3 regions of the Klebsiella sp. PK01 genome follow, and region 3 is predicted to be linked to each of the others. Evidence: predicted binding sites of a transcription regulator. Region 3 holds the regulator's gene; each other region holds the start of a gene.
What was found. Region 3 encodes ArgR, which controls arginine synthesis, uptake and breakdown. Its sites were predicted from a motif close to ANTGAATAAAAATACANT; they were not measured.
Positions count from the first base shown of each region.

Region 1: argC (N-acetyl-gamma-glutamyl-phosphate reductase) is a predicted target of ArgR. The motif match lies at 9,075-9,092, and genes of this name have one in related genera.
Region 2: argF (ornithine carbamoyltransferase) is a predicted target of ArgR. The motif match lies at 8,847-8,864, and genes of this name have one in related genera.

Region 1 covers NZ_JBYEZM010000011.1:85,256-95,854, reverse strand. The annotation lists gene btuB (TonB-dependent vitamin B12 receptor BtuB) at 1-481, opposite strand, end outside; cobalamin riboswitch at 547-734, opposite strand; gene trmA (tRNA (uridine(54)-C5)-methyltransferase TrmA) at 850-1,950, shown strand; gene AC22LX_RS23710 (YijD family membrane protein) at 2,003-2,362, opposite strand; gene fabR (HTH-type transcriptional repressor FabR) at 2,378-3,013, opposite strand; gene sthA (Si-specific NAD(P)(+) transhydrogenase) at 3,210-4,610, shown strand; gene oxyR (DNA-binding transcriptional regulator OxyR) at 4,593-5,510, opposite strand; gene argH (argininosuccinate lyase) at 5,761-7,134, opposite strand; gene argB (acetylglutamate kinase) at 7,236-8,012, opposite strand; gene argC (N-acetyl-gamma-glutamyl-phosphate reductase) at 8,022-9,026, opposite strand; gene argE (acetylornithine deacetylase) at 9,140-10,291, shown strand; gene ppc (phosphoenolpyruvate carboxylase) at 10,549-10,599, shown strand, end outside.
Region 2 covers NZ_JBYEZM010000006.1:251,187-261,785, forward strand. The annotation lists gene mgtA (magnesium-translocating P-type ATPase) at 1-2,493, shown strand, start outside; gene AC22LX_RS20020 (beta-N-acetylhexosaminidase) at 2,652-5,045, shown strand; gene ridA (2-iminobutanoate/2-iminopropanoate deaminase) at 5,103-5,489, opposite strand; gene pyrI (aspartate carbamoyltransferase regulatory subunit) at 5,563-6,024, opposite strand; gene pyrB (aspartate carbamoyltransferase) at 6,038-6,973, opposite strand; gene AC22LX_RS20040 (pyrBI operon leader peptide) at 7,010-7,144, opposite strand; gene AC22LX_RS20045 (YhcH/YjgK/YiaL family protein) at 7,309-7,761, shown strand; gene argF (ornithine carbamoyltransferase) at 7,816-8,820, opposite strand; gene rraB (ribonuclease E inhibitor RraB) at 8,984-9,409, shown strand; gene miaE (tRNA isopentenyl-2-thiomethyl-A-37 hydroxylase MiaE) at 9,481-10,245, shown strand; gene AC22LX_RS20065 (GNAT family N-acetyltransferase) at 10,494-10,599, opposite strand, start outside.
Region 3 covers NZ_JBYEZM010000013.1:5,488-16,086, reverse strand. The annotation lists gene yhdP (AsmA2 domain-containing protein YhdP) at 1-1,733, shown strand, start outside; gene tldD (metalloprotease TldD) at 1,848-3,293, shown strand; gene aaeR (HTH-type transcriptional activator AaeR) at 3,338-4,267, opposite strand; gene aaeX (p-hydroxybenzoic acid efflux pump operon protein AaeX) at 4,398-4,601, shown strand; gene aaeA (p-hydroxybenzoic acid efflux pump subunit AaeA) at 4,609-5,541, shown strand; gene aaeB (p-hydroxybenzoic acid efflux pump subunit AaeB) at 5,547-7,514, shown strand; gene AC22LX_RS24215 (barstar family protein) at 7,599-7,874, shown strand; gene yhcN-B (DUF1471 family stress response protein YhcN-B) at 7,925-8,191, opposite strand; gene yhcN (peroxide/acid stress response protein YhcN) at 8,292-8,555, opposite strand; gene argR (transcriptional regulator ArgR) at 8,936-9,406, opposite strand; gene mdh (malate dehydrogenase) at 9,947-10,599, shown strand, end outside.

The sequences.
Region 1 (10,599 bases), on a different contig from region 3:
TGAGCGTGGTGCCGTCCTGGTCGCGAGTGGTAATAATGTTCACCACCCCGCCAATCGCGTCTGAACCGTAGACCGCCGAGCGCGGGCCGCGAACGTATTCAATGCGCTGTACCAGAGCGATAGGGAACTGGCTTAAGTCGGAAGAGCCGCTGACGCCCGCCTGATTCAGACGTACGCCATCCACCAGGATTAAGACATGGCTGGAGTTGGTACCGCGTACGAAAAGAGAGCTCTGCTGCCCCATGCCGCCGTTTTGCGCGATGTCCACGCCCGGCAGGCGGCGCATCACATCGGTGAGAGAGGTTGACTGCCAGCGATCGATATCCTGCCGCGTCACCACGCTCACCGGCGCCAGCACGGTCTCGATAGGTTGCGCCACACGGTTTGCCGTCACCACTAACGTATTTGAATTGCTGTCCTGCGCCCAGCCGGAAAATGCCGTGACGGATAAAGCCGTCATCAGCGAAGCTTTTTTAATCATTGTAAAAGCATCCATAATATAGAGAGGATGCCGCCGGCTCTATCAGTAGCTCGCGATGATAGAAACCAAATGCGACGTATCCGGCAGGTCTTCGGGCTTGGAGGCGGTTTCAAGAAATAATGACTTCCCACGGCTAACCGCAGTGTCTGCACCGAGTGCGCTTATTTCTCGCCTTTCCTTACCGCTGCGCGTCAGCTCCAGATTCGCACTGGATTCCCTATTAACTCAGAGGACCGGTTGCAAGATGCTACAATTAGAAACATATAGATGTCCAGACTGCTATAACGATATTTCATCCGCAACCAGGACTGGACATCCCCAATGCTTTCCCTACAATCCCCGCGTACTTATTTTATTCAGGATGCATCATGACCCCCGAACACCTCCCTACCGAGCAATACGAAGCGCAACTGGCAGAAAAAGTCGTCCGTTTGCAGAAAATGATGGCCCCTTTTGCCGCGCCGGTTCCGGAGGTATTTCGTTCGCCGGTCAGCCACTACCGGATGCGCGCTGAATTTCGCCTGTGGCACGACGGCGACGACCTCTATCACATCATCTTCGATCAGCAGACCAAGTCGCGTATTCGCGTCGATACCTTCCCGGCCGCCAGCGAGCTCATCAACCAGCTGATGCCGGCGATGCTCGACGGCGTGCGCCATAACCCGGTCCTGCGCCATAAGCTTTTCCAGATTGATTATCTGACGACCATGAGCAACCAGGCCATCGTCTCGCTGCTCTATCACAAGAAGCTCGACGACGAATGGCGCCAGCACGCGGAAGCGCTGCGCGATGCCCTGCGCGCGCAAAATCTCAACGTGCAGCTGATTGGCCGCGCCACTAAAACCAAAATCGAGCTCGATAGGGATTATGTCGATGAACGTCTGCCGGTTGGCGGGCGCGAAATGATTTATCGTCAGGTAGAAAACAGCTTTACCCAGCCAAACGCGGCGATGAATATTCAGATGCTGGAGTGGGCGCTGGACGTCACCAAAGGCTCCACCGGCGATCTGCTGGAGCTCTACTGCGGCAACGGCAACTTCTCGCTAGCGCTGGCGCGTAACTTCGATCGCGTGCTGGCGACGGAAATCGCTAAACCGTCAGTCGCCTCCGCGCAATACAATATTGCCGCCAACCATATCGATAACGTGCAGATTATCCGCATGGCGGCAGAAGAGTTTACTCAGGCGATGAACGGCGTGCGAGAGTTTAACCGTCTACAGGGTATCGATCTGCAAAGCTATCAGTGCGAAACCATTTTTGTCGATCCGCCGCGCAGCGGGCTGGATAGCGAGACCGAAAAAATGGTTCAGGCCTATCCGCGAATTCTGTATATCTCCTGCAACCCGGAAACACTGTGCCAGAACCTGGAAACCCTCAGCCAGACGCACAATGTCACCCGCCTGGCGCTATTCGATCAGTTCCCGTATACCCACCATATGGAATGCGGCGTGCTGTTAACGAAGAAATAAACGCATAAAAAAACCCGGCGAACGCAACGTTGCCGGGTTATTGCCTGGCGGATTACTCCGCCGCGGTATCTTTGCGGTTGCGCATCTTGTAACCGATCCAGAACACCATCACGACGGACAGTACGGCCGGGAAGAAGTTAGAGCCGATATCCGGATATTCTGCGCGCACCACGGTGCTATACAGCAATACGCCGAGAATAAAACAGGCGGCGGAAAGCCCCGGCAGCCCGACCGGCATACTGCGGTTCTGATAGCGCTGGTGCAGGCAGTACACCGTCAGCAGCAGCGACAGAACCGGGAAGATGGAAAAGGGAACGATTGAGCTGAACAGCGCGGCGAAGGTGCCATTAATGGACAGACCCGCGATCAGCGCCAGCAGTAGCGTACCTTTATCTTGAACTGAGTGTTTCATTGCTCGTCCTTCACGTTATTCGGAATGATGTGACATTTTTTCTTGTTCACGGCGATACCAGTAATACGCGCCTTTTGAAATCATTCTGAGCTGCAGTACCAGCCGCTCTTCCAGCTGTCGGCGCTGTTCCGGACTGACGTCCAGCGCTTCCGCACCGGCGTTGAATACGATGGTGACCATAGCTTCAGCCTGCGCTTCGGTAAAGGCGCGCGGCATATGGTTTTCGAGTTCTAAATAGTCGGCAAGTTCCGCGATGAAATGCTGGATCTCGCGCGCTACAGCGGCTCGAAACGCCGCGGATGTGCCAGAACGCTCACGCAACAGCAGGCGAAAGGCGTTCGGGTTGTTACCAATAAACTCCATAAAGGTAGAGACGGAGGTGCGGATCACGCTGCCGCCTTTGGCAATGCGCTGGCGCGCCTGGCGCATCAGCTGGCGCAGCATTAGCCCGCTTTCGTCTACCATCGTCAGGCCTAACTCATCGACATCGCGAAAATGACGATAAAAGGACGTCGGCGCGATCCCTGCTTCCCGCGCAACCTCGCGCAAGCTCAGGCTGGCAAAGCTTCGCTCAGCGCTAAGTTGGCTAAATGCCGCTTCCACCAGCGAGCGGCGGGTTTTTTCTTTTTGTTGTGCTCTTACGCCCATCACGATGTATGAATCCTTCCAATAGCCCTGTCGGCACTATACCAGAGATTAAAACTAATCGGTTTGTACTGGATTGTGAATGATTGTTTATGAGCCGTTTCTGCTTTTATGCCGCAAAAAAGCACAACGATAATTGGGTTAAAGCTCGCCAAATGTTATCATCGTGTTTATTTTGTGTATAAAACAGGTGAGTAATGCCATGTCACACTCTTGGGATTATGATGCAATAGTGATTGGTTCCGGTCCTGGCGGCGAAGGCGCCGCTATGGGACTGGTGAAACAGGGAGCTCGTGTTGCCGTTATCGAGCGCTACCATAACGTCGGCGGTGGTTGTACCCACTGGGGAACCATCCCGTCAAAAGCGCTTCGCCATGCCGTCAGCCGTATTATCGAGTTTAACCAAAACCCCCTCTACAGCGACCATTCCCGTCTTCTCCGTTCTTCCTTCGCCGACATCCTCAACCATGCCGACAGCGTCATTAACCAGCAAACCCATATGCGTCAGGGTTTCTATGAGCGCAACCACTGCGAAATTCTGCAGGGCAACGCCCACTTTGTTGATGAGCACACGCTGGCGCTGGAGTGTCACGATGGCACCGTAGAAACGGTCACCGCCGAGAAATTCGTTATCGCCTGCGGCTCGCGCCCGTATCATCCGGCCGACGTCGATTTCCACCACCCGCGCATTTACGACAGCGATTCCATTCTTAGCCTGCACCACGAACCGCGCCACGTGATCATTTACGGCGCCGGGGTGATCGGCTGCGAGTACGCATCGATCTTCCGCGGTATGGAAGTTAAGGTCGATCTGATCAACACCCGCGATCGTCTACTGGCGTTCCTCGATCAGGAGATGTCCGATTCGCTCTCCTATCACTTCTGGAACAGCGGCGTGGTTATCCGCCACAACGAAGAGTACGAGAAAATCGAAGGCGTCGATGATGGCGTGATCATGCATCTGAAATCCGGTAAGAAGCTGAAAGCTGACTGCCTGCTGTACGCCAACGGCCGTACCGGTAACACCGACACCCTGGCGCTGGAAAATATCGGTCTGCAAACCGACAGCCGCGGCCAGCTGAAAGTGAACAGCATGTATCAGACTGCTCTGCCGCACATCTATGCCGTCGGCGACGTTATCGGTTATCCGAGCCTGGCATCAGCGGCTTACGATCAGGGGCGCATCGCCGCGCAGGCGCTGATCAAAGGCGAAGCCTCCGCGCATCTGATTGAAGATATCCCGACCGGGATCTACACCATTCCGGAAATCAGCTCAGTGGGTAAAACCGAGCAGCAGCTAACCGCCATGAAGGTGCCTTATGAGGTGGGTCGCGCGCAGTTTAAACATCTGGCGCGGGCGCAAATCGTCGGTATGAGCGTAGGTACGCTGAAGATTCTGTTCCATCGCGAGACGAAAGAGATCCTCGGTATCCACTGTTTTGGCGAGCGCGCGGCCGAAATTATTCATATCGGCCAGGCGATTATGGAGCAGAAAGGCGGCGGTAACACCATTGAGTACTTCGTTAACACCACCTTTAACTACCCGACCATGGCCGAAGCCTATCGGGTAGCGGCGTTAAACGGCTTAAACCGCCTCTTTTAACGCCTTATCGAAGTGGCCATCCATAGTACTACGGATGGCCTCCGCCAGATGCTCATAGCGGCTACGCAGCGGCGAACCAGGACGATAAACCAGCCCGATGGTGCGTCTTGGTTCCGGCTTAATGCACGGAATATAGACCACGCCATCGCGTTTTCTATCCTGCGGTACCGCCAGCGCCGGCAGCAGCGTAATACCACTTCCGGCGGCAACCATGTTGCGCAGCGTTTCAAGGCTGGTCGCTCGGAAGTGGGTATCTTCATCCGCCCCCGCTTCAAAGCAGAAGCCCATCGCCTGGTCGCGCAGACAGTGTCCGTCTTCCAACATCAGCAGCTTTTCACCGGCTAAATCCGACATCGGCACGCGATCGCGCTCCGCCCACGGATGGTCTTCATAGATAGCCAGCATCATCGGCTCATCGAACAGCGGCACTTCGATAAAGGCTTCACTCTCTTTGACCAGCGCGAGGATCGCGCAGTCGAGCTTACCGCTATCGAGCTGCGCCAGCAGCTGATGGGTTTGCGCCTCATGCAGATACATTTCCAGCTTCGGGAAAGTCTGATGCAGCATCGGGATTATGTGCGGCAGCAAATATGGCCCCACCGTCGGGATCAGGCCGATATGCAGCGGCCCGGACATGGTTTCCCCTTGCTGGCTTGCCATCTCCTTGAGCACTTTTACTTCGCGTAGCACGGTACGCGCCTGATCCACCAGCAGCAAACCCGCCTGAGTGAACAGAACCTTACGGCTGGTGCGCTCCAGTAACATCACCCCAAGTTCATCTTCCAGCTTGCGAATTTGTCCGCTGAGCGTGGGCTGACTGACGTGGCAGGAATCTGCCGCACGTCGGAAGTGGCGATGTTCAGCCAGCGCTACCAGGTATTCAAGATCGCGAATATTCATTATTCATCCTCCATCGCCACGATAGTCCATGGCGATAGATAGAATAGCAACGAACGATTATCCCTATCAAGTTTTCTGTTCAATAATAACCACAGAAACGAGGAGAACATCTGAAAATCATTGAGTCGCCTCACAGTTTCCCTACCCGAACAACTAAAGCCAACGTGAACTTTTGCGGACCTTGTGTCCGCTTTTTTTTGCGTAAAAAAGCCCGGGAGTTACCCAGGCTCATTCACTCACGCGCAATCTCTTACACCAGGCGCTGTCTGGCGTCGGCAATCGCCTGCGCCACCTGCTGCGGCGAGACGCCGCCTTTGGCCGCACGTTTATCAAGGCAGGACTGCAACGACAGGATCGGGTAGACGTCATCGCCGATAACGCTGCTGAACTTTTGCAGGTCGCTTAACGGCAAATCTTCCAACGCTTTGCCCTGAGCAATCGCTTCAACCACCGCTTCACCGACGATATGGTGCGCTTCGCGGAACGGAACGCCTTTTGCCACCAGGTAATCCGCCAGCTCGGTAGCGTTGGCGTAGCCCTGCTGCGCCGCTTCCGCACAGCGCGGACGTTTCACCTGAATACCGTCCAGTACCAGCGCCGCCATGTGCAGGCAGTCGAGCCAGGTGTCCAGCGCATCGAACAGCCCTTCTTTGTCTTCCTGCATATCTTTGTTGTAGGCCAACGGTAGCCCTTTCAGGGTCATCATCATGCCGGTCAGCGCGCCCTGCACGCGGCCGCATTTACCGCGGATCAGTTCCAGCGCATCCGGGTTTTTCTTCTGCGGCATCAGCGACGAACCGGAAGTAACGCGGTCAGACAGTTCAACAAAACCCGCTTCGCCGGTATTGAAGAAAATCAGATCTTCGGCAAAACGCGACAGGTGCACCATGCCGATTGAGGCATCGGAAAGCAGCTCCAGCACGTGATCGCGATCGGAGACGCTATCGAGGCTGTTACGGGTCGCCGATGCGAAACCCAACCAACCGGCCAGCTGTTCACGGTCGATTTCATAAGCGGTTCCCGCCAGCGCGCCGCAGCCCAGCGGGCTGACATCAAGGCGCTTGAGCGCGTCCTGCAGGCGGCTTTCATCACGGGCCAGCATTTCAACGTAGGCCAGACACCAGTGCGCAAAGGTCACCGGCTGGGCGCGCTGCAGATGGGTATAGCCCGGCATCACCGCATCCTGATTGTTGCCTGCAGTTTCCACCAGCGCGCTTTGCAGTTGGCGGGTCGCGGACAGCAGTTCGGTGACGGTCTCTTTGCACCACAGCTTGAGATCGGTGGCGACCTGGTCATTACGACTACGTCCGGTATGCAGTTTTTTGCCCAACTGGCCGACTTTATCGATCAGTTTTCCTTCGACCCAGCTATGGATATCTTCGGCATCGCTTTCAAGGATTTGCTGCGGGTTGGCGCGTACCTCTTCCAGCAGAACGTTCAGCGCCTCTTCCAGCTGCAGCTGCTCATCGGCGGTCAGTACGCCTACGGTTACCAGCGCTTTGGACCAGGCGACGGATCCCACGATATCCTGTTCCGCCAGACGATAGTCAAAGCGTAAAGAGTCGTTGAATTGTTTGAACCGCTGGTCTGCTGCCTGTGTAAAACGCCCGCCCCAAAGTGCCATAACATGCTTCCTTTATTCGTGAGTTCTGCCGGGTCGCGCTGCGCTTACCCGGCCTACGGTCTTGTTGCCCCGGCAAACAACGCGCCGCCGGGCATTCAATCTTAAGCCAAAATACGCGTACCGATCGGCGTACCGTTAAATAATGCCGGCAGCTGCTCGGCATGACGCCAGGAGGCGATATCCACCGGGCGACCCAGCTCGCGCGCCGCGTCCAGCGCCGCGTTTACTTTCACGATCATACCGTCGGTAATGATGCCCTGTTCAATCAGTTGCTCGGCCCTGGAGGCGGTCATTTCCGCAATCCGCTGACCTTTGCCGTCGAGAATGCCGCTCACATCGGACAGCAGGATAAGATCCGCGCCCAGCGTCGCCGCCAGCGCCGTCGCCGCCTGATCGGCGTTGACGTTCATCAGCTGTCCTTCGTCAGTGACGCCAATCGAGCTCACCACAGGCAGGTAGCCGCCCGCCAGCAGCGTATTGATAAGCGTCGGCGAGCCTGCCTGCGCTTTACCAACGTGGCCCAGTTCTTCATCCAACTGAGTCACCTTCACGCTATCGCCATCGCCAAGGAACAGCCCTACCGAGGAAAGACCATGCTTTTTCGCCCATGCCAGCAGCGTTTTGTTGGCGGTTCCCGCCAGCGCGCCGGTAATGATGTCAATCTGATCGGCAGGCGTTACGCGCAGGCCATTTTTCTTTTTCACCGGCAGATTAAGCTGTTTCATCAGCTCATCCACCACGCAGCCGCCGCCGTGGACGATAACCAGCGGACGCTGGTGTGTTTCGCGGTAATGCACCAGCGCGGTAAACAGGCGCTCCAGCGCTTCTTCGCTATCCAACAACACGCCGCCAAGTTTGATAATCAATGGATTGTTCATCATCACACCTTAAATTAAAGACTGCGTCTCAGCGAAGCCGAAACGAATGTTAGCGCACTGCACGGCCTGCGCTGCCGCGCCTTTCAGCAGGTTATCCTCTGCGGCCACGACGATAATATGTTCGTCCTGGACGGCAAAACCGATATCACAGAATGGCAGCCCAACTACGTTTTTCAGCGCCGGTACGCCTTTATCGTATAAACGGACCAACGGCTTATTGGCATAGGCCTGCTGGAAGACCTCAGCAACCTGCTCTTTACCGACGCCCGGCTTCAGGCGGCAGGTAATGGTTTCCAGAATACCGCGTTTAAAATTGCCCAAATGGGGAGTGAAGATCACCTCTGCGCCCAGATGGGTAGAAATTTCCGGATGGTGGCGATGATTGAAAACACCGTACGGCTGCAGGCTGACTTCGCAGAAGCTATTGCTCATCGCCGCCTTACGCCCGGCGCCGCTGACGCCGCTGGTGGCGTTGATCACCGGCCATTGCTTCAGCTCCAACACACCGGCATCGATCAGCGGTTTTAACGCCAGCTGCGCCGCTGTCGGGTAGCAGCCAGGCACCGCGATCAAATTCGCCTCTTTCAATGCTTCGACGTTCCACTCGGCCAGACCGTAGACCGCCTGTTTGAGCAGGTCCGGATGCTGATGCGTGAAACCGTAGTATTTTTCGTAGAACGCCCCATCGTTGACGCGAAACGCGCCGGATAAATCGAACACCACGCAGCCCGCGGCCAAAAACTGCGGCGCCAGATCGTGGCTGACTTCATGCGCGGTGGCGAGGAACACCACATCCGCGCCGGCGCTAAATTCGCTGATATCGGACATTGCCTGCAGCGGCAAATCGACAATGCCTTTCAACTGCGGATGTATATCGGAAATTAACTTTCCAGCATCATTGCTTTGCGCGGAGACGGTCAAAGCGGTTATGTTCATATGAGGGTGGCGATTTACATAGGCCACCAGCTCTGCGCCGGCATAGCCGCTAGCTCCCACGATCAGCGTATTTAGCATTGGAAGAGCATCTCCTTACATTCGATGGGTTTTATTGCGCTCAACGATATTGTATTTTTATTCACAAATACTGCATGAATATTGATACTATCATGACCAGAGGTGTGTCAACAATGAAAAACAATTTACCGCCCTTTATCGAGATTTACCGCGCATTGATCGCCACACCCTCCATCAGCGCGACCGAAGAAGCGCTGGATCAAAGCAATGAGTCTTTAATCAATTTACTCGGCGGCTGGTTCCGCGATCTGGGCTTTAACGTCGAGATCCAGCCAGTACCGGAGACGCGTAATAAATTCAATATGTTGGCCAGTACCGGCCACGGCGCTGGCGGCCTGCTGCTTGCCGGGCATACCGATACCGTGCCTTTCGACGATGGTCGCTGGACTCGCGACCCGTTTACGCTTACCGAGCACGACAACAAACTCTACGGCCTCGGCACGGCCGATATGAAAGGCTTCTTCGCGTTTATCCTCGATGCCCTGCGCGACGTTGACGTCAGTAAATTGAAAAAACCGCTGTATATTCTGGCCACCGCTGACGAAGAAACCAGCATGGCGGGCGCGCGCTATTTCGCTGAAACCACACAGCTACGCCCGGACTGCGCCATCATCGGCGAGCCGACCTCGCTGCAGCCGGTGCGGGCGCATAAAGGCCACATTTCAACAGCGGTACGCGTACTGGGCCAGTCAGGCCACTCCAGCGACCCGGCGCGCGGCGTGAACGCTATCGAACTGATGCACGATGCGATTGGCCGCATCATGCAACTGCGCGATGACTTAAAAGAGCGTTACCACTACGCTGCCTTCACCGTGCCTTATCCGACGCTCAACCTGGGCGCCATTCACGGCGGCGATGCATCCAACCGCATCTGCGCCTGCTGCGAGCTGCACATGGATATTCGTCCATTGCCGGGTATGACGCTTAACGACCTGAACGGTCTGCTGGATGAAGCGCTGGCGCCGGTTAGCGAGCGCTGGCCAGGGCGTCTGACGGTCTCTGAGCTGCATCCGCCGATCCCAGGCTATGAATGCCCGCCGGACCACAAGCTGGTCGAAGTGGTTGAAAAACTGCTCGGCGCGCAGACCGAAGTGGTGAACTACTGCACCGAAGCGCCATTTATCCAGACGCTGTGCCCTACGCTGGTGTTAGGACCGGGTTCCATCAACCAGGCCCACCAGCCGGATGAATATCTGGAGACGCGGTTTATTAAGCCAACGCGCGAGCTCATCACCCAGGTTGTCCATCACTTCTGCTGGCATTAATTGCCGCCGTTTTCCCGCCTTCACGTCCGGAGGCGGGAGAGTGACGATCGTCACACTTCCATAAGTAATGCTTATCCGCCGACCGCTGAGTTAACTTTCGCAAATTATCGCTATTTATTCGTTTGCTGAAGCGATTTCGCAGCAATTGACGCGGGGGTATTTACGTGGCTTTATAAAAGACGGGTTGCTTATCCACTGCTCAATTCACGGAGCGCCGGATATAACAAAATAAAATGAGATGGGGTGTCTGGGGTAACATGAACGAACAATATTCCGCTTTGCGTAGTAATGTCAGTATGCTCGGTAAG
Region 2 (10,599 bases), on a different contig from region 3:
GTGGCGGCGAAAATCGCCCTGCACGGCGATAACCAAATCCCGGCGCAGAAGCCGTCGCCGTGGTGGGTTCATCTGTGGACCTGCTATCGCAATCCGTTCAACCTGCTGTTGACGGTGCTCGGCATCGTCTCCTATTCCACTGAAGATTTGTTCGCCGCGGGCGTTATCGCGCTGATGGTCGGCATCTCGACGCTGCTTAACTTCATCCAGGAAGCGCGCTCGACCAAAGCGGCGGATGCGCTGAAGGCGATGGTCAGCAATACCGCCACGGTGCTGCGGGTTATCAACGAGCAGGGCGAGAGCCGCTGGCTCGAACTGCCCATCGACCAACTGGTGCCGGGCGATATCGTCAGGCTATCGGCGGGAGATATGATCCCGGCGGACCTGCGCATCATTGTGGCGCGCGACCTGTTTGTCGCTCAGGCCTCGCTGACCGGCGAATCGCTGCCGGTTGAAAAAGTCGCGCGCACCCGCGATCCGCTACAAACCAATCCGCTGGAATGCGACACCCTGTGCTTTATGGGGACCAACGTGGTAAGCGGCTCGGCGCAGGCCATCGTCTACGCCACCGGCGGCAACACCTGGTTCGGCCAGCTTGCCGGGCGCGTCAGCGAGCAGGAAAGCGAACCGAACGCCTTTCAGAAAGGCATTAGCCGGGTCAGCATGCTGCTGATCCGCTTTATGCTGGTGATGGCGCCGGTGGTGCTGTTGATCAACGGCTACACCAAAGGCGACTGGTGGGAAGCGGCGCTGTTCGCGCTGTCGGTGGCGGTCGGCCTGACGCCGGAGATGCTGCCGATGATCGTCACCTCGACGCTGGCGCGCGGGGCGGTGAAGCTGTCAAAACAAAAGGTGATCGTCAAACACCTCGACGCCATTCAAAACTTTGGCGCGATGGATATCCTCTGCACCGATAAAACCGGCACCCTGACCCAGGACAAAATCGTGCTGGAGAACCACACCGATGTTTCCGGTAAATCCAGCGAGAGAGTCCTGCACACCGCCTGGCTCAATAGCCATTACCAGACGGGGCTTAAAAACCTGCTCGACACCGCGGTGCTGGAAGGCGTGGAGCTGGATGCCGCTCGCGGTCTCGCGGAGCGCTGGCAGAAGGTGGATGAGATCCCGTTTGATTTTGAACGTCGCCGCATGTCGGTGGTGGTGAAAGAGCAGGACGACGCGCATCAGCTGATCTGTAAAGGGGCGCTGCAGGAGATCCTCAACGTCTCGACCCAGGTGCGCTACAACGGCGAAATCGTACCACTGGACGAGACCATGCTGCGCCGTATTCGCCGGGTGACCGATACCCTGAACCGTCAGGGGCTGCGAGTGGTGGCGGTGGCGACCAAATACCTGCCGGCGCGGGAAGGCGACTATCAGCGTGCGGATGAATCCGACCTGATCCTCGAAGGCTACATCGCCTTTCTCGATCCGCCGAAAGAGACTACCGCCCCGGCGCTGAAAGCGCTGAAGGCCAGCGGCATTACGGTGAAAATCCTCACCGGCGACAGCGAACTGGTGGCGGCGAAAGTGTGTCATGAAGTGGGTCTGGATGCGGGCGAAGTGGTGATTGGCAGCCAGATTGAAGCCATGAGCGACGACGAACTGGCGGCGCTGGCGAAACGCACCACGCTGTTCGCGCGCCTGGCGCCGCTGCATAAAGAGCGCATCGTGACGCTGCTGAAACGCGAAGGTCACGTGGTGGGTTTTATGGGTGACGGTATTAACGACGCCCCGGCGCTACGCGCGGCGGATATTGGCATTTCCGTTGACGGCGCGGTGGATATCGCCCGCGAGGCGGCGGATATCATTCTGCTGGAAAAAAGCCTGATGGTACTGGAAGAGGGGGTTATCGAAGGCCGCCGCACCTTCGCCAACATGCTCAAGTACATCAAAATGACCGCCAGCTCCAACTTCGGCAACGTCTTCAGCGTGCTGGTGGCCAGCGCCTTCCTGCCGTTCCTGCCGATGCTGCCGCTGCACCTGTTGATTCAGAACCTGCTGTACGATGTCTCCCAGGTGGCGATTCCGTTTGATAACGTCGATGATGAGCAGATCCGTAAACCGCAGCGCTGGAACCCGGCCGATCTCGGGCGTTTTATGGTCTTCTTCGGGCCGATCAGCTCGATTTTCGATATCCTCACCTTCAGCCTGATGTGGTGGGTGTTCCGCGCCAACAGCGTCGAGATGCAGACCCTGTTCCAGTCCGGCTGGTTTATTGAAGGGCTGCTGTCGCAGACGCTGATTGTGCATATGATCCGTACCCGCCGCATTCCGTTCGTCCAGAGCCGCGCCGCGTGGCCGCTGTTCGCGATGACGCTGCTGGTGATGGCGGTGGGTATCGCGCTGCCGTTCTCGCCGCTGGCGGGCTACCTGCAGCTGCAGGCGCTGCCGCTCAGCTATTTCCCATGGCTGGTGGCGATTCTGGCGGGTTACATGGTGTTGACCCAGACCGTTAAAGGCTTCTACAGCCGTCGTTACGGCTGGCAGTAGAGGTTTCGCCCCTTTGCCACCGGGCAGAGGGGCTTACCGGTATTTCTCTTAAATCTCATCAAGTTGTGAAGCCCGTCAACGCCATGTATTGACGCACTTTTGTGCGCATGTTAACCCAATGTTTTGCTTTTTTTGGCCCGTCATAAAAAGGAACATTGATGATTAACACCGTGCGTTACAGTCTGCTGACCAGCGGAATATTACTGAGCAGCATGGCGCTTGCCGCCCCGGCGGGCGATCTGCCGCTGATGCCGTGGCCCGCCCATGTGGAGCGCCCGCAGGCGCAGGGGGCGTTGGCGCTAAATAATCAGCTGACGATCAACGTCAGCGGCGACGATCTTGGTGAGGCGGCGAACCGCTGGCGCGAACGTCTTGCGCGGCAAACCGGCTGGACGCTCCAGCCGCAGACGGCGCCGGTGAAAAGCCCAACCATTAACGTGATCGTCAGTAAAAAAGTGCCTTTCCTGCCGCAGCCGGATAGCGACGAAAGCTATCAGCTAACCGTTAACGCAGACGGCGCGACCCTGAAAGCCAATACGCGTTTTGGCGCGCTGCGCGGCATGGAAACGCTGCTACAGCTGGTACAAAACGGTCCTGACGGCACCACCATTCCTTATGTCGCCATTGACGATGCGCCGCGCTTCCCGTGGCGTGGACTGCTGCTGGATTCCGCCCGTCACTTTATGCCGCTGTCGGCGATCAGACGGCAGATTGACGGTATGGCGGCGGCGAAGCTTAACGTACTGCACTGGCATCTGACCGACGATCAGGGCTGGCGTTTCGCCTCCAGCCGCTATCCGAAGCTGCAGCAGCAGGCCAGCGACGGCCTGTTTTATACCCAGGCGCAGATGAAAGACATTGTGCGTTACGCGGCTGAACGCGGTATTCGCGTGGTGCCGGAAATCGATATGCCGGGCCACGCCTCGGCGATCGCCGTGGCTTATCCGGAACTGATGAGCGCGCCGGGGCCTTACGCGATGGAGCGCCACTGGGGCGTGCTGAAACCGGTACTCGACCCAACAAAAGAGGCCACCTACGCGTTTGCCGAGGCGATGGTCAGCGAACTGGCGGCTATCTTCCCCGATCCGTATCTGCATATCGGCGGTGATGAAGTCGATGACAGCCAGTGGCGCGCCAATCCGGCCATTCAGAAATTCCTCAAAGAGAAGGGGCTGGCGGACAGCCACGCGCTACAGGCGTACTTCAACCGGCGCCTGGAGAAGCTGCTCGAGAAACATCACCGGCAGATGGTCGGCTGGGATGAGATCTACCACCCTGATTTACCGAAGAGCATTCTGATCCAGTCCTGGCAGGGGCAGGACGCATTAGGCGACGTCGCCAAACACGGCTATCGCGGTATTCTCTCCACCGGTTTTTACCTCGACCAGCCGCAGTACACCGCCTATCACTATCGTAATGAAATTATCCCGCAGGGGCTTAACGGCGTGGATACGATTACCGATAGCGACAGCGCCCAGAGCTGGCAGTTTTCGATGCCGCGGCTGAAGGGCAGCGCGGTTGAGGGCAGCTTTACGCTGGTAAAAGGCGATAGCGGCTGGCGAGGGTTTATTGATTTTAAAGGTAAATCACGGCGTGCCGTGCAGGAGATTGAATGGCTCGGCGACAATCAGGTTACGTTCCGCGTCGATACCTGGATGGGCGAAACCCGCCCGGTACTGACCATTAACGATGACAAGCTCGCAGGTTACTTCCTGCTTGGCAACACCCGTTATCCCATTGACGGCAAGCGGCTGGATGCCGTGCCGCAGGGCATTCAGCCGACGCTGCCCGACGCGCAGCAACAGAAGAATCTGCTGGGCGGTGAGGCGGCGCTGTGGGCGGAAAACGTCGCCGCGCCGGTCATCGATATCAAGCTGTGGCCGCGCGCTTTTGCAGTAGCGGAGCGTCTGTGGTCGGCCGAGGACGTCAAAGACAGCGACAATATGTATCAGCGCCTGCAGGCGATGGACAGCTGGTCAACGGTCTCCGTGGGCCTGCAGCAGCACACTCAGCAGCTGGAGCAGTTCACCCGGCTGGCGAACAGCAGCCATACGCTGGCGTTGCAGATCCTCGCCGAGGCGCTGGAGCCGGCGCATTACTACACCCGTCAGCATCTCAAGTTCCAGGCGAACAATTACCATCAATTTGAACCGCTTAACCGGCTGGCCGATGCGTTACCGGCGGAGAGCGATACCGTACGCAGCCTGAACCAGTGGGCGGAGCGGCTGATCAGCGATGCCGAAGACACCGAGAGCGCCGATGCGCTGCGCCACGTCTTTACCCGCTGGCAGAACAACAGCGGCGATGCGCTAGCGCTGACCGATAATAACTATCAGCTGGCGGCGATTAAACCGGTGGTGCAGCAGGTTGATAAGCTGGCGAGCCTCGGGCTGCGCTTGACCGATCTGGTGGCGCGGCAGGGAACGCTGGACGATAAAGAGTACGCCTCAATCCAGGCGCAGCTGGATACGGCGGCGAAAACCCAGGATGAGCTGGTGATTGCGGCGGTCTATCCGCTGGAGAAACTGCTGCGGGCAACGAAGATAAAATAGGGCATTTCCCTCACCCCGCGGATGGCGCAAGCGCCTGGGGTGAGGGCAGAGAAGCGATTAGCGACGGATCGCGATAGCTTCAATCTCAATCTTCACGTCTTTCGGCAGACGCGCGACTTCTACGCAGGAACGCGCCGGGAAAGTGGCGTTATGCTCGGTGAAGAACGCTTCATACGCGGCATTCACGGTGGCGAAATCGTTCAGATCTTTCACGAAAACGGTGGTTTTCACGATATCGCCCACTTTCAGGCCAGCGGCTTCAACGATAGCTTTTACGTTGTCCAGGGACTGACGCGCCTGCGCGGCGACATCTTCCGGCACGCTGCCGGTTTTCGGGTCTACTGGGATCTGGCCGGAAGTGATGATCATGCTACCCAGATCAACACCTTGTACATATGGGCCGATAGCTGCTGGTGCCTTTTCCGTCGCAATAGTTTTGCTCATAATATCTCCAGATGAACTGCAGTAATTAGGTCGTAGCCATTATAGGGAGGGCCGGTATTAATACCAACCGCAATTAGTTGGCCAGCACCACATAATGGGAAAACTCTTTTTCACAGTATTTGCATTTGAGTGCAATGTCATCGGCGCGTTTTTTCACTGCGAAACTCGACGAAACCGGCTCAGCGTGACTGATGCAGTTGCTGTTCGGGCAGACCAGCACGCTGTTGATGCGCTCCGGCAGGCTCGGGCGGGATTTGCCCACTACTTCGTAATCATCAATACGGTTAACCGTTGCGTCCGGCGCATACAGCGCCAGCTGATTGACCTGCTCATCGGTCAGAAAGGTGTTCTCGATTTTAATCAAATCTTTACGGCCCATCTCACCGGATGGCAGGTTCAGGCCGATGGTGATGCGCTGGTCGGTTTCGGTCAGCTTGAACAAGGTCAACAGTTTGAAGCCGACCTGGGCCGGGATATGGTCGATCACGGTGCCGCGCTTAATGGCTTCTACCTGCAGTTTATTGTCGTGTGTCATCTCTCATTCCCCCTTACTGTGCCAGCTCGCTATTCAATACCAGTGCCAGTAACGCCTGGCGGGCGAAGATGCCGTTGCCTGCCTGCTGGAAGTACCAGGCGTGCGGCGTTTTATCGACATCGGTGGTGATTTCATCAACGCGCGGCAGCGGGTGCAGCACTTTCATGTTGGCGCGCGCGCCTTCGAGATCCGCGGCGCGCAGTATGAACTGCGCCTTCACGTTGGCGTATTCCGATGGGTCAAGGCGCTCTTTCTGCACGCGCGTCATATACAGAATATCGACCTCTGCCATCACTTCGTCGATGGCGCTATGCAGGCTCCAGGCGATGCCTTTTTCATCCAGCATATCGAGAATATATTGCGGCATCGCCAGCGCGTCCGGGGCGATGAAGTAAAAGCGGTTGCCGTTGAATTTGGCCAGCGCCTGGGTCAGCGAGTGTACGGTACGGCCATATTTCAGGTCGCCGACCATCGCGACATTAAGATTCTCAAGGCGGCCCTGAGTTTCCTGAATGGTGAACAGGTCGAGCAGGGTTTGTGTCGGATGCTGATTGGCGCCGTCGCCGGCGTTGAGAATCGGCACGCCGCCGGAGAATTCGGTTGCCAGACGCGCGGCGCCTTCTTGCGGATGGCGCATCACGATAGCATCGACGTAGGTGCTGATAACCGAAATGGTGTCGGCCAGGGTTTCGCCTTTCTTACCGAGCGAGGTGTTGCTGCTGTCGGAGAAGCCGACCACGCTGGCGCCGAGGCGGTGCATGGAGGTTTCAAAAGAGAGACGAGTACGAGTGGAGGCTTCAAAGAAACAGCTGGCGATAACCTTATGCTTCAGCAGCTCGGGTTGCGGATTGGCTTTCAGCTTTGCGGCCGTCGCCAGCACCAGTTCGAGGTCTTCGCGGCTGAGATCGTTTATGGAAATGATATGTTTTTGATATAGCGGGTTAGCCATGCTTATCTCCTGACGCCTGAGCAAAAAAAAAGCCCCTTAAATAAGGGGCTTCGAGAATTCATTGAGCAACGGAAAGAAAAACGCCAGGCCAGCGCCTGCTTTCAGACGCGGTAAGACACAGCAATGTCGTACGCAATTGACCATATTTCCTCCCGGCAAAACGGCTGGCATTATACGCAGCTTTGATGAGCAATCAAGCGATTAATCCACAATCAGGGAAACGTTTGCCTGCGAAGGCTGCGCCAGCGCAAAAAACCGCGATAAAAATGTGGTCTGGCAGTGGTAAGCGGCGTATAAAACAAAAATGAAAAGCTGTTTTATATTTGAGGGCTCTTATGATTATCGGCAACATTCATCATCTGCAATCCTGGCTGCCAGACGCGCTGCGTCAGGCGATTGAGCATGTTAAGGCTCACGTCAACGAGGCGACGCCGCTCGGCAAGCACGATATCGACGGCAACAATCTGTTCTATCTGATTTCTGAAGACAGCACCGAACCGCAGGCCGAACGTCGCGCCGAGTATCACGCCCGCTATCTGGATATCCAGATTGTGCTGCGTGGTCAGGAAGGGATGACCTTCAGCACCTTACCCGCAGGCGAGCCGCAGACTGACTGGCTGGCGGACAAAGACATCGCCTTCCTCGCCGAGGGAGCGCAGGAGAAAACCGTTATCCTTAACGAGGGGGATTTTGTGGTGTTTTATCCAGGCGAAGTGCATAAACCGCTCTGTGCGGTCGGGGCGCCGGCGAAGGTGCGTAAAGCGGTGGTGAAGGTATTGATGGCTTAAAACGGGTAGCCCGGATACGCCTGGCGCTATCCGGGAATCTACCTTGGTTAATGGCTATTTTCCAAGCGTCGCCACCATCACCGCTTTGATGGTGTGCATACGGTTTTCCGCCTGATCGAAGACGATGCTCGCCGGCGATTCAAAGACTTCATCGGTCACTTCCATGCCGCCGTGCAGTCCATACTCCGCCGCCATCTGTTTGCCGAGAATGGTCTGGTCATCGTGGAACGCGGGCAGACAATGCAGGAATTTCACCTGCGGGTTGCCGGTCAATTGCAGCATGGCTTTATTCACCTGGTAACCGCGCAGCAGGGCGATACGCTCCGCCCATTTCTCTTTCGCCTCGCCCATCGACACCCACACGTCGGTATAAATGAAATCGGCGCCTTTTACGCCCGCGGCGATTTCTTCCGTCAGGGTAATATTGCCGCCGTGCTTTTTCGCCAGCGCAGTGCATTCCGCCACTAAACCTTCATCCGGCCAGCAGGCTTTCGGCGCCACCAGACGCAGATCCAGTCCGGTCAGCGCGGCGGCTTCCAGCATGGAGTTACCCATGTTGTTACGCGCGTCGCCGGCGTAGACCAGCGTCATTTCATTAAATGCCTTACCCGGCAGGTGCTCTTGCATGGTCAGCAGGTCGGCCAGGAGCTGCGTCGGGTGGAATTCATCGGTCAGGCCGTTCCACACCGGCACGCCGGCATACTCCGCCAGGGTTTCCACCAGCTCCTGGCCGTAGCCGCGATACTGAATACCGTCATACATGCGGCCCAGCACGCGGGCGGTATCTTTCATGGATTCTTTGTGGCCGATTTGGCTTCCGCTGGAACCGAGATAGGTCACGCGGGCGCCCTGGTCGTAAGCGGCAACTTCGAAAGAGCATCGTGTGCGGGTTGAGTCTTTTTCGAAGATGAGCGCGATGTTTTTGCCCTTCAGTTTCTGGGCCTCGATGCCGTTTTTCTTATCGGCTTTTAATTGCGCGGCCAGGTCGACAAGGCCGGTAATTTCTGCAGCAGTAAAATCCAGTAATCTCAAGAAATGCTTCTGATATAACGCGGACATAATTCCCTCACCTGGCAAACGCCACTATTGAATTAAAATTCACTTTATATGTATGAATATTCATTTGCAACCCCGAGTTAGAAATCTTTTACACAGAAGGTGGAGGCAATCACGGCGGTATGTGACAATAGGAGTATCTGCCGCACATTATGAGGAACGAGCCATGGCAAACCCGGAACTACTGGAAGAACAGCGTGAGGAAACGCGTCTGATTATCGAAGAGCTGCTGGAAGATGGCAGCGATCCGGACGCGCTGTATACCATTGAGCATCATCTCTCTGCCGATGATTTCGAAACGTTGGAAAAAGTGGCGGTAGAGGCCTTCAAGATGGGTTATGAAGTCACCGAGCCGGAAGAGCTGGAAGTCGAAGAAGGCGAAGTGGTGATCTGCTGCGATATCCTGAGCGAAAGCGCGCTTAACGCCGATCTGATCGACGCCCAGGTTGAACAGCTGATGAACCTGGCGGAAAAATTCAACGTTGAGTACGACGGTTGGGGTACCTACTACGAAGACCCGAACGGTGAAGACGATGACGGCGAAGATGACGAAGATTTAATTGACGAAGACGACAACGGCGTACGCCACTAAGTCGTCAACGGATACGGCGGCGTCTGCCGCCGTATATACCCGTCCTGATTAGGGTATAGCCTGGAGCTTTAATGGATTACCCGCAAATACTCTCCCCGATTTTAGCATTTCTTCACTGTCCTACGCCGCAGGCGTGGATTGACGAAGCCCGTAAACCGGAAAACCTGCCGCTGCTGCTGACCGACCATATGGTATGCGAGCTGAAAGCGGCGCAAAACGCCATGCTGCTGGTACGCCGCTACGTCGCCGATAAAGACGGCGCCGACGAGCTGCTGGAATGCCTGAAACCGTACGAAGACTTTACCTATCGCCGTGGGCCGGAGCCAGATTTTGTCGCTCTGCATAAACGGATCAACAAAAGCGCTATGCCGCGAACCAACGACCCGTGGGGCAGCCAGTTGCTCGACAGCATGATTCTGTTGATCAAAGAGGAGCTGCATCACTTCTGGCAGGTACGTGAGATCATGCTGGCGCGGGATATCCCTTACGTCAAAATCACCGCTAGCAACTATGCCCGCGGTATGCGCCGGGAGGTGCGATCGCACGAGCCGGTGATGCTGATCGATAAGCTAATTTGCGGCGCTTATATCGAAGCGCGCTCCTGCGAGCGTTTTGCCGCGCTGGCGCCGTGGCTGGATGATGATCTCCAGAAGTTTTATCTGTCGCTGCTGCGCTCCGAGGCCCGGCATTATCAGGATTACCTGGACCTGGCGCAGAAGATAGCGGGGGGAGATATCAGCGAGCGCGTACGCCAGCTTGGCGAGGCGGAAGCGGCATTGATTCTCCGCCCGGAGCCCGAGTTCCGCTTCCACAGCGGCGTACCGACGGCGCCGTAGCCAGCGATTTTTGGACTCGGTAGCCACTAATACTGGCAGTTTCAGGAGTCATGGGGAGAGATAGCGTTGAGAGCTTCAGCTCGTAATGGTACGGGCCGTAGGTCGGGTCAGGCGTTAGCCGCCACCCGACAAAAAAAACGGCACCGCGAGCCCGGGACATCCCTCGGCTAGCGCTACGCTTAGCCGGGCTACCGAACTGTAGCCCCGCTAAGCGTATCGCTACCGCGGACGCCTGCAATATCGAGGCGTTACAGCGTTTTCAACATCCGCACTTCACAATCGACGTGGCCGGTGCAGCCCAGCGGCCCGTCGATGTGTTCAAATCCGAGATGTTCATAAAGGGCAATCGCCTCT
Region 3 (10,599 bases):
TGTTTATCAAGCCGATTGACGCGACGCTGAAGAACCTCAATGGTCAGTTCAGCTTTGAGAACGGAGATTTAAAAAGCGGGCCGCTAAGCGCGACCTGGTTTAATCAACCGCTGAACCTCAATTTCACCACTACTGAAGGGGCGAAAGCCTTCCTCGTTGACGTCGGCATGAACGCTAACTGGCAGCCGACGCGTACCGGCCTGCTGCCGAAAGCGGTCAATGATGAACTCAGCGGCAGCGTCCCCTGGGATGGCAAAGTGGCCATTGAGTTACCGTATCACGGTAGCGCGAGCTACAAAGTCGATATCAACGGCGATCTGAAAAATGTGAGTAGTCACTTACCTGCGCCGGTGAATAAATCGGCGGGCGAACCGTTGCCGGTGAAAATCAACGTGACCGGTGGCTTAAACAGCTTCGATCTGACCGGCAACATCGGCAGCAAGAACCACGTCAATAGCCGCTGGTTACTGAATAATAAGCTGACGCTCGACCGGGCGATTCTGACCTCCGACAGCAAAGCGATTCCTTCGCTGCCTGAAGCATCAGGCGTCGAGCTGAACATGCCGGCGATGGATGGCGCGCAATGGCTGGCGTTGTTCCAGCGGGGGGCCGTCAACGAAGTGAGCAGTAATATGGCTTTCCCTGAGCGCGTGACGCTTCGTACACCGTCGCTGGCGTTCGCCGGGCAAAACTGGAATAACGTCAGTCTGGTCTCCCAGCCTGACGGTAGCGGCTCGAAGGTGGAGGCGCAGGGGCGCGAAATCAACGCTACGTTGACGATGCATAAGAACGCGCCCTGGCTGGCGGCTATTCGCTATCTCTATTACAACCCTTCCAGCGATAACAACGGCACGGCGAAAAAAGAGAGCGGCCCGCTGGCTGATACCCGTCTGGATTTCCGCGGCTGGCCTGATTTACAGCTGCGCTGTAAAGAGTGCTGGCTGTGGGGGCAAAAATATGGGCGAATCGACGGTGACTTCGATATCAAGGGCGATACGCTCACCCTCAGTAATGGCCTGGTGGATACCGGCTTTGGCCGGCTCACTACCGATGGCGTCTGGGTGAATGCGCCCGGCGGCGTGCGTACCTCGCTGAAAGGCAAGCTGCACGGTAATAAAACGGATGACTTCGTGAACTTCTTTGGCGTTTCGACGCCGGTAAAAGGCTCGTCGTTTGATGTCGATTACGATCTGCACTGGCGCGCGCCGCCATGGCAGCCTGATGTCGCTTCGCTGAACGGGATCCTCAAAAGCCGCCTCGGCAAAGGCGAGTTTACTGACCTGAGCACCGGTCATGCCGGTCAGCTGTTACGGCTATTGAGCGTTGACGCGCTGCTGCGTAAGCTACGCTTCGATTTCAGCGACACTTTCCAGGAAGGCTTCTGGTTTGATTCGATTCGCAGTACGGCATGGATTAAAGACGGCGTATTGAATACGGATGATACGCTGGTGGATGGCCTTGAAGCCGACATCGCGATGAAAGGTTCGGTCGATCTGGTGCGCCGTCGTTTAGATTTACAAGCGGTGGTGGCGCCGGAAATATCGGCGACCGTGGGCGTAGCGGCGGCATTCGCCGTCAACCCGATCGTCGGCGCGGCGGTTTTTGCCGCCAGCAAGGTGCTTGGGCCGCTGTGGAACAAAGTGTCGATTCTGCGCTATCGCATTACGGGTCCAATCGATCAGCCGGAAATCAACGAAGTGCTGCGCCAGGCGCGCAGCAACAAAAAGCAATGATTTGACGAGTACGGGGAATTATCGCACTCTCAATAGAGGGCATTTTCTCCCCGTCATCTTTTTCGCCGCATGGCATTCCCCTGTGTCAGGCGGCAACAAACGAGTAGCGTAACGATGAGTTTGAACCTGGTAAGTGAACAATTACTGTCGGCAAATGGCCTGAATCATCAGGACCTGTTTGCCATTCTTGGCCAACTGGCTGAGCGCCGTCTCGATTACGGCGATCTTTATTTTCAGTCGAGCTATCACGAATCCTGGGTTCTGGAAGACAGCATCATTAAAGATGGGTCGTACAATATTGACCAGGGCGTAGGCGTCCGGGCGGTAAGCGGCGAGAAAACTGGTTTTGCCTATGCGGACCAAATCAGCAAACTGGCGCTTGAGCAGAGCGCGCAGGCGGCGCGTACTATCGTCCGCGACCATGGCGACGGCAAAGTGCAGACGCTCGGCGCGGTGGAGTACAGCTCTCTCTATACCAGCGTCGATCCGCTGCAGAGCATGAGCCGCGAAGAGAAACTGGATATTCTGCGCCGCGTCGATAAGGTGGCGCGTGCCGCCGATAAGCGCGTGCAGGAAGTTTCCGCCAGTCTGAGCGGCGTCTACGAGCTTATCCTGGTAGCGGCAACGGACGGGACGCTGGCCGCTGATGTCCGTCCGCTGGTTCGTCTCTCCGTGAGCGTGCTGGTGGAGGAAGACGGCAAACGCGAGCGCGGCGCCAGTGGCGGCGGAGGACGGTTTGGCTATGATTATTTCCTCGCGCCGCTGGATGGCGACGTACGGGCGGATGTCTGGGCGCGTGAAGCGGTACGTATGGCATTAGTCAATCTGTCCGCGGTTGCGGCGCCAGCCGGTATGCTGCCGGTGGTGCTTGGCGCGGGCTGGCCTGGCGTGCTGCTGCATGAAGCCGTCGGCCACGGCCTGGAAGGTGACTTTAACCGTCGCGGCACCTCGGTCTTCAGCGGTCACATGGGCGAATTAGTCGCCTCTGAACTGTGCACCGTCGTGGATGACGGCACCATGGCCGATCGCCGTGGTTCGGTCGCGATTGATGACGAAGGTACGCCGGGTCAATACAACGTGCTTATCGAAAACGGCGTCCTGAAAGGTTATATGCAGGATAAGCTCAACGCGCGTCTGATGGGCGTCGCGCCGACCGGTAATGGTCGCCGCGAATCTTATGCGCATCTGCCGATGCCGCGGATGACCAACACCTATATGCTGGCCGGTAAGTCGACGCCACAGGAGATTATCGAATCGGTCGATTACGGTATCTATGCGCCGAACTTTGGCGGCGGTCAGGTGGACATTACCTCCGGTAAATTTGTCTTCTCGACCTCGGAAGCCTATCTGATTGAAAAAGGTAAAGTGACCAAGGCAGTCAAAGGCGCGACGCTAATCGGTTCCGGTATCGAAGCGATGCAGCAGATTTCCATGGTCGGTAACGACCTGAAGCTGGATAGCGGCGTTGGCGTGTGCGGTAAAGAAGGGCAGAGCGTCCCGGTCGGCGTCGGCCAGCCGACGCTGAAAGTCGACAACCTTACCGTTGGCGGCACCGCCTGATAACGGCTGGTCCCGGCGGCGCGAAGCCGCTGCCGGGATGTCAGTTAACGGGTCATCCCGCGCCCGTGCATTCCCTGATAGATCTTCGCCACTTCGACAAAATAATCCGTCAGATAGTTAATACATACCTGCACCTTCAGCGGTAGCTTATCTTTTTCGGTATATAGCGCATAGACCGGTCGCGGATCCGATTGATAGCTCGGCAGCAGGATCTCCAGTTCACCGCGGTTGATCTCGTCGATCGCCCACATCAGCGGAACGTAGGCCACGCCAACGCCGGCAGTCAGCCAGCGGATCAGCGTCATCGGGTCGTTGGTGACGAAGCGTCCTTGTGGGATCAGGCGCGTTGAGATCCCCTCCGGAGCGATAATTTCGAACTCATTATCTGGCCGTACGCTGTATTCCAGCCACGAGTGGCTGGCAAGATCCGCTGGTTTTTCCGGACATCCCGCGTGCTGAAGATAGCTTTTCGCCGCGCAGAGCACCATTGGCATTGAGCCTAACCGCCGCGAGAAGAGGCTGGAATCCTGCAATGCGCCGACGCGTATCACCACGTCGAGGCCGTCGGCAATCAGGTCCGGCGCGGGGATGCCGGTCACCAGATTAATCGATAAACCCGGATATTCTTTGAGCATTTCGGCGGTTATGCGCGCCAGCACATTCTGTGCCATAGTTGAAGAGCTACCGATGCGCAGCGTGCCGATAGGGGTATTGTTGAAGGCATACAGCTGTTCATGGACGTCCTGCGCTTCAAAGAGCATTCTTCGGCAGCCCTGGTAATAAATTTTACCCGCTTCTGTTAAGCCCAGGCTGCGGGTGCTGCGGTTGAGCAGCTTTACCTGAAGCTCGTCTTCCAGTTTAGCAACGGTCTGGCTGATAGATGAAACGCTCATCTGGAGCTGGCGTGCGGCGGCGGTGAAAGAGCCCAGCTCAACCACTTTGGCGAACACCGACATGCGTTTTAGTCGTTCCATTATTCACTCTGGCTTAAAAGTGATTTAGATCACATATTATAGATAAGGCTGCAATTGTTACGTTAATATATAGTTAGCTACATAATAAACGCATCACGCTACCACCTGTACGCTTCTTATCAAGGTCATCATGAGTCTGTTTCCTGTCATAGTGATTTTCGGCCTATCGTTTCCGCCGATCTTCTTTGAGCTGCTATTGTCGCTAGCCATCTTCTGGCTGGTGCACCGTTTGCTGGTTCCGACCGGTATTTATGATTTTGTCTGGCACCCTGCACTGTTTAATACTGCGCTGTATTGCTGTCTGTTTTATCTGATATCGCGCTTGTTCGTTTGAGGTCGATGTGAAAACACTAACAAGAAATATCCTGCGTACTGCCATCACTGTGATACTGGTTATTCTGGCGTTTATCGCTATTTTTCGCGCATGGGTGTACTACACCGCGTCGCCGTGGACGCGCGATGCGCGCTTTAGCGCCGATATCGTCGCCATCGCGCCGGACGTGTCGGGGCTCATTTCGCAAGTGAATGTCAAGGATAACCAACTGGTTAAGAAAGACCAGGTATTGTTCGTTATTGACCAACCTCGTTACCAAAAAGCGCTGGCGGAGGCGGAAGCCGACGTCTCTTATTACCAGACGCTGGCTCAGGAAAAACGCGTTGAAGCCGGGCGCCGTAACAGGCTCGGCGTGCAGGCCATGTCGCGCGAAGAGATTGACCAGGCCAACAACGTACTGCAAACCGTTGAGCATCAGCTGGCGAAAGCGGTGGCCAGCCGCGACTTAGCCAAGCTGGATCTTGAACGTACGGTTATCCGTGCGCCTGCTGATGGCTGGGTGACCAACCTGAACGTCTACTCCGGCGAATTCATCACCCGCGGTTCGACCGCGGTCGCTTTGGTGAAACAAAATACCTTCTACGTGATGGCCTATCTGGAAGAGACCAAGCTGGAAGGCGTGCGTCCAGGCTACCGCGCCGAAATCACCCCGCTCGGCAGTAGTAAGGTGATAAAAGGTACCGTCGACAGCGTTGCCGCGGGCGTAACCAACGCCAGCAGCAGCAGCGATGCGAAAGGCATGGCTTCCGTTGACTCCAACCTTGAGTGGGTACGTCTGGCGCAGCGCGTGCCGGTACGTATCCGTCTTGACCAGCAGCAGGGCAACCTCTGGCCGTCGGGCACCACTGCGACCGTTGTCATCACCGGCAAAGAAGATCGCGACGCCAGCCAGGCCAACTTCTTCCAGAAAGTCGCCATGCGCTTGCGTGAGTTTGGTTAATCGCCATGGGGACCTATACCATTGCTCCCCGGCATCTCCGCTTTGCCATTAAGCTTGCATGCGCGGTGGTGCTGGCGCTGTTCGTCGGCTTTCATTTTCAGCTTGAGACGCCGCGCTGGGCCGTATTGACCGCGGCTATCGTGACCGCCGGTCCGGCATTTGCCGCTGGCGGTGAGCCCTATTCCGGGGCGATTCGCTACCGCGGGATGCTGCGTATTGCCGGGACGTTTATCGGCTGTATTGCCGCGCTGGCGATCATCATCCTCATGATCCGCGCGCCGCTATTGATGATGCTGGTCTGCTGTCTCTGGGCCGGTTTCTGCACCTGGATCTCCTCGCTGGTGAAGGTCGAAAACTCCTACGCCTGGGGGCTGGCGGGTTATACGGCGCTGATTATCATCATCACCATTCATACCGACCCGATGCTGGCGCCGCAGTTTGCCGTCGAGCGCTGCAGCGAAATTGTCATCGGGATCGTCAGCGCCATCGTCGCTGACCTGCTATTTTCTCCGCGTTCTATCAAAAAAGAGATCGACCTCGAACTGGATAACCTGCTGCTGGATCAGTATCGCCTGATGCAGCTTTGTGTCGCCCATGGCGATAGCGAGGTGGTGGATAAAGCCTGGGGAGCGCTGGTGCGTCGTACTGCCGCGCTGGAGGGGATGCGCGGCAACCTGATCATGGAATCTTCGCGCTGGGCGAAGGTAAACCAGCGGCTAAAGGCGATCAACACGCTATCGCTGACGCTGATTACTCAGGCCTGCGAAACCTATCTGATCCAGAACTCTCGCCCGGAGATGGTGACTGACGACTACCGCGAGCTGTTTGCCGAGCCCGTAGAAACCGTACAGGATGTGCATCAACAGCTTAAGCGTATGCGCCGCTTCCTGACCTGGAAAGGTGAACACAATACGCCAGTTACGATTTATAGCTGGGTCGGCGCGGCGACGCGTTACCTGCTGCTGAAGCGCGGCGTGGTCGGCAATACCAAAATCAGCCGTATCGAAGATGAAGTCTTACGCGGCGAAACGGTGGTGAAGGTTGAGTCCGCCGAGCGTCACCACGCGATGGTCAATTTCTGGCGAACCTCTATTTCGTGTATTCTCGGCACCTTGTTCTGGTTGTGGACCGGCTGGACATCCGGTAGCGGGGCGATGGTTATGATTGCCGTGGTGACCGCGCTGGCGATGCGTCTGCCTAACCCGCGGATGGTGGCCTTAGACTTCCTCTATGGCACCCTTGCCGCTCTACCGCTCGGCGCGCTGTTCTTCCTTGTCGTCATGCCTGCGACGCAGCAGAGCATGCTGCTGCTGTGTATCAGCCTTGCCGCGATGGCGTTCTTTATCGGCATTGAGGTACAAAAGCGGCGGTTGGGATCGCTTGGGGCCCTGGCGAGCACCATCAATATTCTGGTGCTGGATAACCCGATGCAGTTCCAGTTTAGCCAGTTCCTCGATAGCGCCCTGGGGCAGATTGTCGGCTGTTTCCTCGCGCTGATGGTGATTCTGTTAGTGCGTGATAACTCGCAGGCCCGCACCGGACGGGTGCTATTGAACCAGTTCGTCTCGGCGGCGGTCTCTTCGCTGACCACGAATAGCGCCCGGCGTAAAGAGAACCATTTGCCGGCGCTGTATCAACAGCTATTTTTACTGCTGAACAAGTTTCCCGGCGATATCGCCCGCTTCCGGCTGGCGCTGACGCTGATTATCGCGCACCAGCGTCTACGCGATGCCCCGGTGCCGGTAAACGAGGATTTGTCGGCCTTCCACCGCCAGCTGCGGCGAACCGCCGATCACGTTATCTCCGCCGGCAGCGATGATAAGCGCCGCCGTTACTTTAACCGTCTGCTGGAAGAGCTTGATGTTTATCAGGAAAAACTCCTTCACTGGCAGGCGTCGCCCCAGGTCACTGAGCCGGTGCGACGGCTGGTCGATATGCTGAAGAAATATCAGCACGTGCTCACCAACAGCTAAGCTGCGAACCGACGCCCCGGCGTCGGTTTTTTTATCGCTATACTTATTTGGTGTAGAGGGACAGAGCTTAAGGGGCGCCGGGCAATGACTATTTATACCTTTGATTTTGATGAAATAGCTGAGCAACAGGATTTCTATCGCGAGTTTTCCCGCGCCTTCGCGCTACCGGATAAGCAGGTGGATAACCTCGACGCGCTGTGGAGCGCGGTGACGGGAGGGCGCTTACCGTTCCCGCTGGAGATTGAATTTGTTCATCTGGATGAAAAACAGCGTCGTCGCTTTGGCGCGTTAATTTTGCTGTTCGATGAAGCGGAAGAGGAGCTGGAAGGACTACTACGTTTCAATGCCCGTTGGGCATAAAAAAGCCCCCGGCAGGGCGGGGGCAAGTCGTCGGATAAGACGACGAGGGTTTATTTGTACAACTCAGCAGTCGCGTGCCAGCTGTCGCCGGTACGAGCTTCAATAATGCGGTAGCTGCTGGCGCCTTCTTTCTCGGCTTTAGCCGCCAGTTCCTGGCGCATATCCATTGGCGCGCTACCTACTTGAGATACAGAGATAGTGCCCATTGGTTGCAGATTTTGTGCTTGATCGGCGTTCACTTGCTGTACGGCTGCGCTTGCGCCGAAAGAGAGAACAGATGCCAGACCCAGGGATGCGATGATAATTGCGCTTTTCATAATCTTTACTCCAACCATTTGTGCAGCGGCGGGAGATTTCGTATGAACCCAGGCCGCTGAAGAGATACTGTTTCAGTTAATGACCGACAATCGTTAAAGCTTATTTATAAAGTTCAGCAGTGGCGTGCCAGTGGTCGCCGGTGCGAGCTTCGATAATGCGATAAGAAGAAGCACCTTCTTCTTGTGCTTTTTTGTTCAGCATTTCGTGCATATCCATCGGGGAAGAACCTACCGCGCCGATAGATACGGTGCCCAGTGACTGGCGGCTTTCCGCTTGAGTGCTGTTGATTGAATCAGCGGCGAAAGCGCCAAAGGACAGTACGGATAGCATGCTGAGTGCGGCTACAGTGGTTTTGATTTTCATGATGTTCACCTCGTCGAATTTTATTATTAGGGGGCTTTGTTTCGTGACCCTCATCACAAAATCAAGTATACACTAATCACCAAAAATATTAATACCATGCTAATTGTTTTCAGTGTAAATAATTTCCAAGAAATGTCGTTTTTATAACGTATAAGAATTAGAAATGTCATTCATGGGGTGAATGTCATGATTATTTATATTTAAATCAAATAGATATTGCGCTTTGATCTTTTGTGCGCTTTAGCCGTTATCATTCGGTAAAGGAATGTATAGAGGTGGAAAACCACACTAAATGTTAAAAAAATGCTGCTTTATTTGAAGGTTTGAGGGGGAGCGTTTTGCGGGGAAGAGCCCTCTGGCGGGAACCAGAGGGGGAGCGCTTAGAGTTCCTGTTCGAACAGGACCAGAATCGCGTCGTAGAGATCTTTAACGGAAAAACCGCGGGCAGGGGTGGTAAAGATAGTGTCATCCCCCGCGATACTACCGAGAATACCTTCGGCTTTACCTAAGGAATCCAGCAGGCGTGCGATCAGCTGCGCCGCGCCGGGGCTGGTGTGAATCACTACCACCGCATCGTTATAATCGATGTCCAGCACCAGGTTTTTCAGCGGGCTGGAGGTCGTCGGCACGCCGAGTTCGGCAGGCAAACAGTAGACCATTTCCATTTTGGCGTTACGCGTGCGAACGGCGCCAAACTTTGTCAGCATGCGGGAAACTTTCGATTGGTTGATGTTCTCGAAACCTTCTTCCTGCAGCGCCTGAACGATTTCGCCTTGCGAGCTGAATTTTTCTTCTTTAAGCAGCGATTTAAACGCTTTAACCAGTTCTTCTTGTTTTGCCGAACTACGCATAAGTCACCCAGATTATGGTGGTAAAAACAACATCATTATGCATACAAGTGCATTTTTATGCAAATAATCCGCAAAGGAATAGCGTAAATAATGTTATGAAAGGCGCATATTTTAGCAAATAACCCTGATGAGGAACATGCCTGCATCACAGCGGGTAAATTGCTGTAAAAGTGAAATAAATGTTATGAAATTGATATTGTTTTGCCGAGCGGGCTGGGTGTATTGTAACCAATAGTCGATCCGGTACTACGGCTTTGCTGGATGGCCAGTCTCAGGAAGAAAAATGCGAATTTGCTGCATCATTGCGCGTACCCCGCATTCTTCAGCCATAATTATTGTAATTGTTCATCTTGTGAATTAAGGTCCAGGCGACGGAATAACGAAAGACTATACCCGTCATACTTCGAGCTGCATGTGCGTTGGCTGCAATCGTTCACCCCAGTCACTTACTTCAGTAAGCTCCTGGGGATTCACGCTCTTGCCGCCTTCCTGCAACTCGAATTATTTAGGGTGTAAATTAACCATAATAAGGAGTTTAGGATGAAAGTTGCAGTCCTCGGCGCCGCTGGTGGCATCGGCCAGGCGCTTGCCCTACTACTTAAGACCCAACTGCCTTCAGGTTCAGAGCTCTCGTTGTACGACATCGCTCCGGTTACGCCGGGCGTGGCGGTAGATCTAAGTCATATTCCCACAGATGTAAAAATCAAAGGTTTCTCCGGTGAAGATGCAACCCCGGCGCTGGAAGGCGCTGATGTGGTGCTGATTTCCGCCGGCGTCGCGCGCAAGCCCGGCATGGATCGTTCCGACTTATTTAATGTTAACGCCGGTATCGTTAAAAATCTGGTGCAGCAGATCGCAAAAACCTGTCCGCAGGCCTGCATCGGTATTATCACCAACCCGGTAAATACCACCGTCGCTATCGCCGCCGAAGTGCTGAAAAAAGCCGGCGTGTACGATAAAAACAAACTGTTTGGCGTCACCACGCTCGACATTATTCGCTCTAATACTTTTGTCGCCGAGCTGAAAGGCAAGTCGGCAACCGAGGTTGAAGTTCCGGTCATTGGCGGCCACTCTGGCGTCACTATCCTGCCTTTACTGTCGCAGATTTCTGGCGTCAGCTTTAGCGAGCAGGAAGTCGCGGATCTCACCAAACGTATTCAAAACGCCGGGACGGAAGTCGTGGAAGCGAAAGC